Regions from separate parts of the Alteromonas sp. AWJ4_197 genome, predicted to be linked through region 2. Evidence: predicted binding sites of a transcription regulator. Region 2 holds the regulator's gene; each other region holds the start of a gene.
The links. The regulator FliA, encoded in region 2, starts transcription of late flagellar genes. The targets are predictions, from matches to a motif close to CTAAAGNTNNNNNNNNNNNNGCCGATA.
Positions count from the first base shown of each region.

Region 1: a site for FliA is predicted at 1,509-1,535, ahead of ACXAGC_RS13080 (flagellar protein MotY). Genes of this name have one in related genera too.
Region 3: a site for FliA is predicted at 1,284-1,310, ahead of pomA (flagellar motor protein PomA). Genes of this name have one in related genera too.
Region 4: a site for FliA is predicted at 1,641-1,667, ahead of ACXAGC_RS17850 (VC2046/SO_2500 family protein). Genes of this name have one in related genera too.

Region 1 is NZ_JBSWWW010000005.1:313,038-316,178, reverse strand. It holds gene glpQ (glycerophosphodiester phosphodiesterase) at 1-595, shown strand, start outside; gene ACXAGC_RS13080 (flagellar protein MotY) at 604-1,467, opposite strand; gene rnt (ribonuclease T) at 1,658-2,293, shown strand; gene ACXAGC_RS13070 (sugar porter family MFS transporter) at 2,400-3,141, shown strand, end outside.
Region 2 is NZ_JBSWWW010000005.1:193,443-196,583, reverse strand. It holds gene ACXAGC_RS12555 (protein phosphatase CheZ) at 1-364, opposite strand, end outside; gene cheY (chemotaxis response regulator CheY) at 399-782, opposite strand; gene ACXAGC_RS12545 (RNA polymerase sigma factor FliA) at 830-1,558, opposite strand; gene ACXAGC_RS12540 (MinD/ParA family protein) at 1,555-2,421, opposite strand; gene flhF (flagellar biosynthesis protein FlhF) at 2,418-3,141, opposite strand, start outside.
Region 3 is NZ_JBSWWW010000002.1:18,768-21,908, reverse strand. It holds gene ACXAGC_RS03490 (farnesyl diphosphate synthase) at 1-821, opposite strand, end outside; gene xseB (exodeoxyribonuclease VII small subunit) at 873-1,118, opposite strand; gene pomA (flagellar motor protein PomA) at 1,355-2,116, shown strand; gene ACXAGC_RS03475 (flagellar motor protein MotB) at 2,123-3,049, shown strand; gene ACXAGC_RS03470 (class I SAM-dependent methyltransferase) at 3,081-3,141, opposite strand, start outside.
Region 4 is NZ_JBSWWW010000007.1:446,223-449,363, forward strand. It holds gene ACXAGC_RS17845 (response regulator) at 1-1,554, opposite strand, end outside; gene ACXAGC_RS17850 (VC2046/SO_2500 family protein) at 1,676-2,182, shown strand; gene trhO (oxygen-dependent tRNA uridine(34) hydroxylase TrhO) at 2,301-3,141, shown strand, end outside.

The DNA.
Region 1 (3,141 bases), 120 kb from region 2:
TGAACATATAGAACTCATCAGTGAATTAAACCGCGAATTTAACAGCAACATTGGCTTTTATACTGAAATCAAGTCGCCAGCCTGGCATAAAAAAGAAGGCACAGATATCAGCCAACTTCTGCTTGATACACTGGCGCGCTATGACCTCAATGGCGGGAATGCCAATATTTATGTGCAGTGTTTTGATTTTGCTGAAGTTAAGCGTCTGCGCGACGAGCTGGGTTTTAAAGGCAAGATAGTTTTGTTGCTGGCTGACAACAGCTGGGGTGAGTCTCCCACTGATTACCAGGCACTTCTGACTGAACAGGGCATGCATGATATTGCAAAATATGCTGATGGCATTGGTCCCTGGTTACCACAGTTACTGGACATGAAGGCAATACAGCAAGGTAAGGTTGTCCCTGCTTCCTGGCTGGCAACGGCGAAAAAAGAAGGGCTGATTATTCACCCTTATACATTCAGAATTGATGCACTGCCAACAGGTATGACAGCAGAACAGATCCTCGGACTGCTAACCGGACCGTTGGCGGTTGATGGTGTTTTTACCGATCAGGTCCCGCCGGTAAAAAGCTTTTTACAACACAGCGGAAAATAACCAGACGTCTACCCCCTGGATAACCGCACTACAACGCGGCGGTTGAGCGCACGGGCGTCACTGTTGTCATTTGGCGAGATGTGACGCTTCTCGCCGTGGCCAGTGACTTCGATACGGGAGGCATCCACACCCATGGCTGTAAAATACTCTTTCACCTGATTAGCACGGCGGACAGATAACTGCTCGTTGCTCCAGCGTCCGCCATAGCTGTCGGTATAACCGTCCAGTAACACCAATTCCAGTCCGCTGTCTTCTTTCAGATATTCCCCAATCATGTTCAGACGCTTTTCTGAGTATTTGGTTAAATCCACACTGTTTTTCTCGTAAGACAGCACGGTGTAGGCAATATCATCAAAACTGTAGGGCAACAGTTGTGACACGCACTTCACGAAGTTGCGGTATACCGGTGTGAAGTTGCTGGCATTCAAGGCAACAGCCACTTTGTCGTATTCGTTGTACCAGTCCTGATAGTAGATAGTCGGCCAGTAGCCCTTTTCCAGTTCACTGAGCATTGTCCAGGCAGCTTGCTCAGGCAGGTCGCCGTTGTACTGGGTTCGCAGGGTCATATCAGCAATGTTTTTAGGTGCTGCGCCGGGCATCCATGAAGGAGGGACTGAATAAACGGCGGCCACGCCAAATTTCTTCGGCAGCAGTTGCATGTCCAGCTCGAATTCCATATTCAGTTGCTTCGACGCTACGCTGGAGAACTCGGCATCGCCGTAACCGGGTACCGCATGAGATAAAGTGCACTGCAGACGGCTTTCATCTTTCAATTGCCAGTCAGAGGATTCCACAGTCGCAGAATACTGGCGCATTGCGCCGTAACCCGGTGCACTTATCAGCAAAAAACACAATAAAGCCTGTCGAAACATAATATGCCCTGAAACTAAGAGAAAAGAGGTGGCTCTTTCTTTATCGCCGCCCTGCGCAAAAAGTTTAGCACAATGGTCAGTATAATCCCCTTCCCTCACAGGTAACAAAGGTAGATACATACGGCGTATCTTGCGATAATCCATTTTTGCTCTGCCCATGCACTTGTTTATTCAGAGGCTTCTTCGATCTATGTCTGAAAACGCGAATTTGTTAAAGCACCGTTTCCGTGGTTATTTTCCTGTCATTATTGATGTGGAAACTGCCGGTTTTAATGCTACAACTGATGCACTGCTGGAAATCGCTGCTGTCACTTTGCGTATGGATGAACAAGGTGATTTGCACCCCGACAAAACCGTGCATCACCATGTCAATCCCTTCGAGGGCGCGAACCTGGAGCCGGCTGCACTGGAGTTTAATGGCATTGATCCTCATTGTCCGCTAAGGGGCGCACTGGATGAAGCCGATGTCATGAAAGACGTATGTAAGCAAATCCGCAAACTGCAGAAAGATGCAGACTGTCAACGCTCAGTGATTGTGGCCCATAATGCCACCTTTGATCAGAGCTTTGTAAATGCCGCGATTGCCCGCAGTAACATTAAGCGCACTCCGTTTCACCCGTTTGTGTCTTTCGACACAACGACACTGGCAGGGTTAGCCGTCGGTCAGACAGTACTGGTAAAGGCATGCCGTGAAGCCAGGATTGCGTTTGATCAGAGTGAAGCACACAGTGCCCTTTACGATGCAGAGCGGACAGCAGAACTGTTTTGCTACATTGTGAACCGCTACAAACATTTAGGTGGCTGGCCAGTCGCGCCAGCGGAATGACCGGTCACAGGAACAACTATCCGGTTTCTATTTGACGTCGCCTCTTTCTTGTTAACAAATTGTAACGTACACTGAGAATAACTGAATCGTTTAAGTCGTGTACGTTATGAAACACCCCGTTGTCCTCTGGACCCTGACCGTCGCCTTCGCCGGTTTTCTTTTCGGATTTGATACCGCTGTTATTTCCGGCGCTGATCAGCTTATTCAGGCTTTATGGCAAACCTCAGATCTGACTCACGGATTGCTGGTCATGTCTTCTGCCCTGTGGGGTACCGTTGCCGGCGCCCTTACCGCCAATATTCCCTGCGATAAATTTGGACGCAAACCAGTACTTGTTGGCATTGGTATTTTGTATGTGGTGTCAGCCATTGGCTCCGCACTGGCAACCGATCCTGTGTTTTTCAGCATTATGCGCTTTATTGGCGGGTTTGGGGTCGGCGTGTCTTCCATTGCGGTGCCCGCCTACATTGCTGAAATTGCACCGGCGCAGAAACGGGGCCGTATGGTAGCCACCTATCAGTTCCAGATTGTGTTTGGTATTCTCATCGCCTTTCTTTCAAATTTTATACTCTCCGCCTGGTTCAGCCTTGACTGGCGATGGATGCTGGGTATAGAAGCCATTCCGGCAATGATTTATCTGTTACTAGTACTTAATGTACCGGAAAGCCCGCGCTGGCTGCTCCTGCACCGGAATGATGAAAAACAGAGCAGGGATATTTTGCTCCGCGCCGGTGAAACTGACCCGGATGCTGTGCTGGCTGCGGTAAAGCGGGATGTTCAGAATCATCGCAGCCCGTCACTGTTCAATGCTGCCTACCGTTTACCGGTGTTGCTGGCTTTTCTGGTAG
Region 2 (3,141 bases):
ATTCAGGCTCAAGAGTTGTGATCCGGTCTGATAAAGATTCAGCAATGGGCATACAGGACTCTACAGCGTCCATTGTAGTATTAGCCGCTTTTTCAGTTTCTTCAATAACGTAGGTGAGACGCGTTTGCGCATCAGGAATATCATCATTAGCCAGACCAGCAATTCGCTCGTCTAACTGGAAGGTGTTGAGGGCGTCATGAAGTTGACGGGTAAGTTTGCCAACTTCAGCAAAAAGTTCGACAGACTCTTTGGCAGATACGGCTTCAAGCAGGGCGCTGGCGGAGTCGTCATCGCCCTGCTCAAGATATGCTACCAGCTGTTTTGCTTCTTCGAGCGAAATAGGGACTTTTTTAGTAGGAGACATCCAGTAATCCTCTTCTCTGGCGGGAGCGGCTGGATCAACCTAAACGCTCAAAAATCTTATCGAGTTTTTCCTTAAGTGTAGCGGCTGTGAAAGGCTTCACAACATATCCGTTTACACCTGCCTGTGCTGCAGCAACGATTTGCTCTTTTTTCGCTTCAGCTGTCACCATTAATACTGGCAAGTGCTTGAGTTTGTCGTCTGCACGAATAGCGCGTAACAGGTCGATACCCTGCATACCTGGCATGTTCCAGTCGGTCACGACAAATTCAAAGTCGCCTTGCTGGAGCATGGGGAGGGCCGTACTTCCATCGTCAGCTTCCTGAATATTGGAAAATCCAAGATCTTTAAGCAGGTTCTTTATGATTCGTCTCATAGTAGAGAAGTCGTCTACTACAAGAATTTTCATACTCTTGTCCAAAATAGCCTCCGGTGAGGATTATCAATCGTTATTAATATTAGTATGTTTTATTCTTCTGCCTGCCATGATTGCATTCGGGCTTTTAGTTTTAACATGGCCTGGCTATGAATCTGGCTGACCCTTGACTCACTGACTTCAAGAACTTCACCGATTTCACGTAAATTCAGTTCTTCATCATAGTACAGGGACAGTACAATTGCTTCCCGTTCAGGTAATGTTGTGATGGCATGCGCCAACGCCTTTTGAAACGCCCCCTGCATTAAATCTTCGAGGGGTGAATCATTACCTTTATTCTGTTCTGTGCTGATTACATCTTCTGACACACCCAGGTCTTCAATACCGACAAGTTTACCGGCATTCACCTCGTTAAGCATTTGATGATAATCATTAATACTGACATTTAGCTTAGCAGCAATTTCTGTATCACGCGCGTCTCTGCCAGTTTCTCTTTCAACTTGTGTTATGGCTTCCGTAATTGCACGGCTATTTTTATGCACTGAACGGGGTGTCCAGTCGCCCTTACGGATTTCATCCAGCATAGCACCACGAATACGGATGCCTGCGAAGGTTTCGAAACTGGCCCCTTTCGAGCCGTCGAAATTTCTGGCGGCTTCCAGCAATCCGATCATCCCTGCCTGAATCAGGTCATCCACCAGCACACTGGCAGGCAAACGCGCCATCAGGTGATGGGCAATACGTTTTACAAGGGATGCATGGCGCTCGACCAGCTGCGACTTGTCGGTCTGCTGCTGGTAAGCTGCCGCTTTACTATTCAACGTTGGCTTCCTACTGCTTGCTTCGTCACCAGTTGTTCAATGAAAAATTCCAGGTGACCACCCGGCTGAGCCGGTACCGGCCAGTTAAGCGCTTTGGTGGCTAACTGACTAATCGCTACGGCCGCAGGAGAACCGGGAAATGCATCCACAATAGCGGTTTGCTTTCTGACTGCCCGACGAATATTTTCGTCGAAAGGTACAGTTGCCACCAATTCTAGTGCCACATCCAGGAATCTGCCTGTCACTTTTGATAACTTGCTGAATAATTCCTGCCCTTCACGGATGTCCCTAACCATGTTTGCCACAATTTTAAAACGGAACACGCCATGCTCACGGTTTAAAATTTTAATCAATGCGTAGGCATCGGTCAGAGAAGTCGGTTCGTCACAAACCACGACCATGATGTCCTGCGAGGCACGGGAGAAACTCAGTACCATATCGGAAATACCGGCTGCGGTATCTACAATCAGCACGTCAATCTGCGACCGCAACTCACTGAAAGCACGGATTAATCCGGCATGTTCTGTGGGCGATAACTCAGTCATTGCCTGAGTACCTGAAGTCGCCGGAGCGATTTTAATACCGTGAGGTCCGGTTACCAGAACATCATCAAGTGTGCATTCACCGGACAATACGTGAGAAAGGTTCTTCTCAACACGCAGACCCAGCATGACGTCAACGTTCGCTAATCCTAAATCGGCATCGAGTACCATGACCCGCTTACCTTGCTTGGCCATAGCAATCGCCGTGTTTAATGTAATGTTGGTTTTACCAACACCACCTTTGCCGCCGGTAACGGCAATAACCTTTATGAGGCGTGATTGATTCATCTTTCGTAAGCTACTCGCTTGATCTTCGATCATACTGCCTGAACTGAATTAACTTCATGATTACGCTTAGTATGATTCAAACCGTACTTTTTATAAAGCTTTGCAGCGGCAGATACGAGAGATTTTGCATCAGCAACTTTAATATCTTCAGGTACCTGCTGCCCGTCGGTCACATAACTAACTGGCAATTGCTGTTCAACAGCAACACTTAAAACCTCACCCAAACTGTAGCATTCATCAACTTTCGTGAAGATACATCCGTCAAGCTTAACGGAATTATACGCTTCAATGATGCGTTGCAATGCAGGATATTGGGTATTTGCCTGCGCAACCAGGTATTTACGGACAGGTTGCATTTGTCCGTGATTAAATTGACCAAGTTGTTTAATTAAACGACTGTCGCGCTGACTGAAACCAGCCGTGTCTATTAATATTAGACGCTTATGGCGTAACTGGAAGAGAAGTTCGGCTAATTCTTCACTGCTTTGCGCCTTCCTTGTGGTACAGCCAATAATTTTGCCATACGTTGCCAGCTGTTCATAAGCGGCAATACGGTAGGTATCGATAGTGATCATAGCCACCTGATCAGCACCGTATTTTTGCGCATAGCGTGCTGCTAATTTAGCAACAGTCGTGGTTTTGCCTGTTCCCGTTGGACCAACAAGAGCAACCACACCGGTTTGGGTCAGGATATCATTACCGGAAACATTAAGGCGATTAGCCAAAAGGTTGAGAAGGTAAATCCATGCTTCC
Region 3 (3,141 bases), on a different contig from region 2:
GCTTGAAGGGCACTGGCATGAAGACGGTTTAATTCAGCCTTCGCCTGTGCCATTCCCAGTAATGCCGGAAACGTATTTTTGCCAAGTTCAATATCGGAACCCTGCGGTTTGCCGGTGATTTCGGCATCACCTTCCACATCCAGAATGTCATCCTGAATTTGAAAGGCCAGTCCCATGTCTCCCGCGTAACCCGTCAGTGCTTCGCGTTGTTCCGGTTTAAGATCACTGCAAAGTACCGTAATCATTTCCGCACAGGCCTGCAGCAATGCGCCGGTTTTCAAGCGATGCAGACGGGTTAGAGACGCAATGTCGATGGTGGAACCGGTAGCTGCAAGGTCTATCGCCTGACCACCGCACATGCCGGCGTAACCAGAGGCTCTGGCAAGAATGCTGACCAGTTTTGCGCGCTGACCATTGGCGTAGTCGCTCATGGGGGCATCAGCAAGAATACTGAACGCCAGGGTTTGCAAGGCATCTCCGGCAAGGATAGCCGTCGCCTCATCAAACTGAATGTGGCAGGTGGGTTTTCCGCGGCGAAGATCGTCATCGTCCATTGCCGGCAGGTCGTCATGGGCCAGAGAATAGGCATGAATGCATTCTATCGCCATGCTCACTGCGGCCTGATCCTGACCGGGAATATCCAGTGTATTACCGATGATATGTACCAGTAACGGACGCATACGCTTGCCACCGGCAAGGAGCGCATATTCCATGGCTGCGCGAAGTTGTGGTGCGTGATCAGGAAGTGCGGCAACGAGGCGCAGCAAGCTTTCGTCAGTGTCGTGCTTAATCTTCTGACGTAAGCTGTCTATATTTGTCATGAATTACCTGTATAACAAGGTGGAGCGGAGCGGTCTCTCCGCCAGATTTTATCAGTCTTCAGAAGGGGTGAAATCAACCAGTGTTTGTTCACCTTGCTCAGCGAGCAATATTTTGACTTTCTGTTCTGCCTGCGCGAGAGCCTGTTGACTCAGACGGGATAATTTTACGCCACGTTCGAATTTTTCTAAAGCTTCATTCAGCGGCAATTCTCCCGATTCCATTTCCGTCACGATGGCTTCAAGTTCTGCCAGTGATGCTTCAAAAGAGGGCGCAGATGGCGTTTTTTCTGTGGTCACGTCGGATACCCGGTGCAGTTTTAATGATAATCGCGCACATTAACCGGGCAGGCACGCGGGGTCAATTGGTTTGTCCTGTTCCTTTATGGTCAAACGGCGGGTATCTCTCTGGTTTTATTGGTGATACCTAATAATCAGCATTCATCTGGTAATCTTGTATTTTGATTATAGAATTCATAATACCGGCCGATAGAGTTAATGGCATCGCGATAAGAGAGTTTTTTGAGGAGCAATAAGTGGATTTAGCAACCGTCATAGGCATGTTAGGTGGTATCGGCTTTATTGTCATGGCCATGATCCTGGGTGGGGATTTGGGCATGTTCGTCGATGTTGCCTCAGTGCTCATTGTATTCTGTGGTTCTATCTTCGTAGTAATGTCTCAGTTTACGCTGGGTCAGTTTTTCGGTGCCGGTAAAGTGGCCGGCAAAGCGTTCATGTTCAAAATCGATCCGCCGGAAGTGCTGATTGAAAAAATCGTTGAAATGGCTGATGCGGCCCGTAAGGGCGGGTTTCTCGCACTGGAAGAAGCCGAAATCGATAATGCCTTTATGCAAAAGGGCGTAGACATGCTGGTAGATGGCCACGACATTGAAGTGGTCAGAGAAACGCTGAAAAAAGATATTCAGATGACCACTGAGCGTCATGAGTTCGGTGGTTCAATTTTTAAAGGTCTGGCCGATGTTGCGCCGGCGATGGGGATGATCGGTACACTGGTTGGTCTGGTTGCCATGTTATCAAATATGGATGATCCTAAATCAATCGGTCCTGCCATGGCGGTAGCACTTTTAACAACACTTTACGGCGCCTTCCTGGCAAACGTTATCTGTTTGCCGATTGCCGCTAAACTGGAAAACCGTAAAGAGGAAGAGAAACTGAATCAGTCTCTGGTCCTGGACGGTATCGTTGGTATTGCTGACGGTCAGAACCCGAAAGTCATTGAGGGAATTTTGAAAAACTACATCGCTGCCGGCAAACGTGGCGGCGGGGACGAGGAGTAATCTGCTATGTCAGATGAATGCCCTAAATGTCCCCCTCCCGGCCTGCCGGCGTGGATGGGGACGTTCGCTGACCTGATGTCACTGTTGATGTGCTTCTTCGTTCTGCTGCTGTCTTTCTCGGAAATGGATGTACTGAAATTTAAGCAGATCGCCGGCTCCATGAAGTTTGCCTTCGGCGTGCAGAATAAAATTGAAGTTAAAGACATTCCCAAAGGAACCAGTGTTATCGCGATGGAGTTTCGCCCGGGCCGTCCGGATCCGACGCCTATTGAAACCATTCAGCAGCAAACCATCGATATGACACAGCCAACGCTGGAGTTTCAGGCAGGGGATGAGGACTCATCCGGTGGCCGGCAAACACAGCGCGGGTCCCAGCGTGGTGGTCAGGCTCAGCAAACTGCATCAGACTCCGCGGCTTCATCGTCACAAAGCTCTGATAAAGAGCAGGACAACGAAATGATGAAGAAGGTGGCTGAACAACTGCAAAAAGAAGTGGCGGACGGCTCTATTGAAATGGAGTCTTTGGGTCAGCAACTGACTATCCGGATCAGAGAAAACGGTTCATTTTCCGCAGGTTCAGCATTTTTGCAGCCTCAGTTTAAGCCCGTGTTGAGAAAAATCGGCACCTTACTGGCAGAAATGCCCGGTGAAATAGAAATTTCAGGACACAGTGACGGCCAGCATATTGCCAATGAGCTGTACCGCTCTAACTGGGATTTGTCTGCACAACGCGCTGTGGCCGTGGCGGAAGAGATCCGCAAAGCGCCGGGATTTGATGAGTCACGCATGTCCGTGACCGGTCTGGCTGACACTAAACCTCTGGTTGAAAACGCAGCCACTGCTGACGACCGTGCCCGCAACCGCCGGGTAGAAATTAACATCAATCAGGGCAAACCGTTATTGTCTGAACCTATTTCGGTACTGGAAGATTAGCAGGGCGGGAGAAGGGCGCAGCGCTTAGGCGCTACGCTCCCCGTTGTATTGTGTCTCTGAAGTGAGGTTTTGACAGGACCAGCTGAACTGTC
Region 4 (3,141 bases), on a different contig from region 2:
CAGCAGTTTCAGCAGCCGCTTGCTGTCTGTTAATAAAGCCGGCTGCTCTTTAGTATCGGTGTTCAGCAGTTTAATCACGCATTGCAGCAGGTTGAGGGCAACCCCGGTATTCACCGGCGCAAACTGCAGGGCTTTGGTGAAAGACGTGCGTGCCGCTTTAAAATCGCCCTGCTGATAATGTTCAATGCCTTCTTTGTTATGCATAGAGTAAAGCTGTTGTTTTTCAGCAGCCTTTTGCTTGTCGGTATCCAGCATCTGTTTTACAGAATCGTGCAGGTTACCTGAGCGAATTACATTCACCAGAGCGTCTGCTTCATCATATTCGCCGATGGCATACATCACTTTTAAACTGTCCGGCGCATAGGTTTGCGGATAAGACTCGTATTTGTGTTGTATCGCTTCCTGGCCACTGTTCAACGCCCGCTTAGCTTCAATGAGCTTTCCTTCAATACTGTGAAGCCGGGCTGTGAATATTTGTTCATAGATCACGAAATCGAATTCGTCGTTATTACGGCTGAGGTAATCGTCAAATTTACCCCGCTGCACGGCAAGATGGGCTTCCTGCTGATAGCGGTTACGGGTTTTCTTATCTTCAGCGTTTTCCGCTACTTCCAGAATACTGCGAATGTAGCTGCACCAGATATCCGCATGCTCTTTTACCGTTTTTCGGGACAACAACCAGATTGCCTGCGCACTTTCACTGGCCAGCACAAAATCTTTGTGTTGACGGGCGATATGACAGGCAATGTGATGACGCTCTGTGCAGTAAGGGGAAATTTTGATGGCATGACGTATGGTTTCTGCAGCCCGCTCAGTGTCGTTATTGAGTAACTGGCATTCTGCCACCACGTCATAAGCTTCGGCACTGAAACGGTTACGTTGCAGAACGCTTTGTGCCATAGAAAGGGCCTTGTCCCGCTCATTCATTTTCAACCAGTTTTTAGCCAGTGCCAGTTGCAACCAGGGCACAGGTCTGTCTGTATCAAAATCGCTCAGTACGTTCAGAGCACCGGCGAAATCTTTCTGTTGCCAGCAAATGCCGGTGAGCAGTTGTGCAACCGAACCACGGTAAGGCCGGTTAGTAGCAAGTAATTTTTCCGCCTGCTTTCGGGCAAGGGCAGTATCGCCTTCATGAAGCGCATGATAAACGGGCAGCAGGGCCTGGCGTTTTTTCCAGGCCCGTTCAAGACGGGTTTTCAGCTGGTTTTGGGAAAAGGGTTTTATCAGGTAGTCGTCAGGTCCGCGATCAATAGAGCCCAGTACGAAGGGACGGGTGCTGTCAGCACTGATCAACATCACAATGGCTGAGGGTTTTGCCAGTTTCTGACTACGCAGCTCTTCGATAAATTCAAAACCGTTCTTTTTGTCAGAGCCCAGATGAAGGTCGCTGATGATGATATCAAACTTGCGTTTCCGGCACAGGGATAACGCCTGCTCTGCGGAGGATTTCGTGACAACTTCGGTTGCACCCATAGAATGCAGCAGACCACGCAAAACCAGCAGAAAAGGGCGCTGATCTTCTATAATCAGTACACGTTTATCTGCGTAATTCATCTACCTGTTACCCTGAAATCAGACTTTAGTATAATGATCGGACCATTACGCCTAAAGTTCAAGTATGTAAATTTGTACGGATCTGTCTTTAGTTATCCCGGTCAATGCCGATAAGCACAGTATGAGTACCCCTGATTTACCCTTTGACTCTGGCCGGCTACCGGCACTGATCCCTGATCGTGAATGGAACGGGGAGCTTGCCCGCGCGGCAGGTAAAGGCGCGCAGTTCTCCCTGTTCCTTGCCATGCATTGTCAGCCCGGTGCTGAGCACTTTTCACAGTTACCTGCAGAGGCAGGCGGGGTTACCGGCGATCCTCATTTTCCCGACCGTCTGAATCACTATAAACGGCCACCGCTTAAACCCTCTGATGCAGATTATCTGGCGCTCAATACTACGGCAAAGATGGCGAATTCCGGCTCAGCAGCGGCCTTTTCATTATGGCAGTCTATGCATCCTGATCCGTTAAGTGCCCATGACAACGCCACGCTCATTCCTCCCGAAATTAAGGAAAACTGCAGTCTGGCAACCCGTATGCGGTTGCAGCATATTTCCCGCGCGCCGGAACCTGTAGATGAAACTATGCTGGATGAGGTGATAAGTGGTTCTTCCTCATTGCTGACTGCCTGAAAAAACGCTTATTTTTTGTTAGATCCTGAGCTAATTTGGAAAATCGCAGACGTTCTGGTATATTTCGCGCCGCAATTTGCACTGGTCTTACGCTCCAATCAGCAAAGGTAAATATAAAATGACTCAATATATCGTTTGCGCGATGTACAAATTCGTTGCGCTTGAAAACTACGAAGCTATGCGCCAGCCGCTCCTCGAAAAGATGGAAGAGCAGGGTATCAAAGGCACATTATTGCTTGCCAGCGAAGGCATCAACGGCACAGTTTCCGGTCCCCGGGAAGGGATTGATAACTTACTCGCTTATCTGAACAGCGACCCGCGAATCAACCCTATCTCATACAAAGAATCCCTGCACGAAGAGCAGCCGTTCTACCGCACCAAGGTAAAACTGAAAAAAGAGATTGTGACAATGGGTGTGGAAGGTATTGATCCCCGCCATACGGTAGGTACATACGTTAAACCGAAAGACTGGAACGACCTTATCAGTGATCCTGACGTGCTGGTTATTGATACCCGCAACGATTACGAGATTGAAATCGGTACTTTCAAACATGCCGTCGATCCAAAAACAAAAACCTTCCGTGAATTTCCTGATTATGTGAAAGATAACATGGACCCGGAAAAGCATAAGAAGGTGGCCATGTTCTGTACTGGCGGTATCCGCTGTGAAAAGTCCACGGCTTACCTGAAAGAGCAGGGATTTGATGAGGTTTATCACCTGGAAGGCGGTATTCTGCAATATCTGGAAGATGTGCCTGCAGAAGAGTCTTTATGGGAAGGTGACTGCTTTGTATTTGATAACCGTGTTGCGGTAAATCATGATTTACAGAAAAGTCAGTACGATGCCTGTTATGCCTGTCGTTTGCCGATTACTGAAGAAGACAAACAGTCTGATAAGTACGAGCCGGGTGTGAGTTGCCCCCATTGTCACGGTACACACAGTGACGACCAGATTGCCC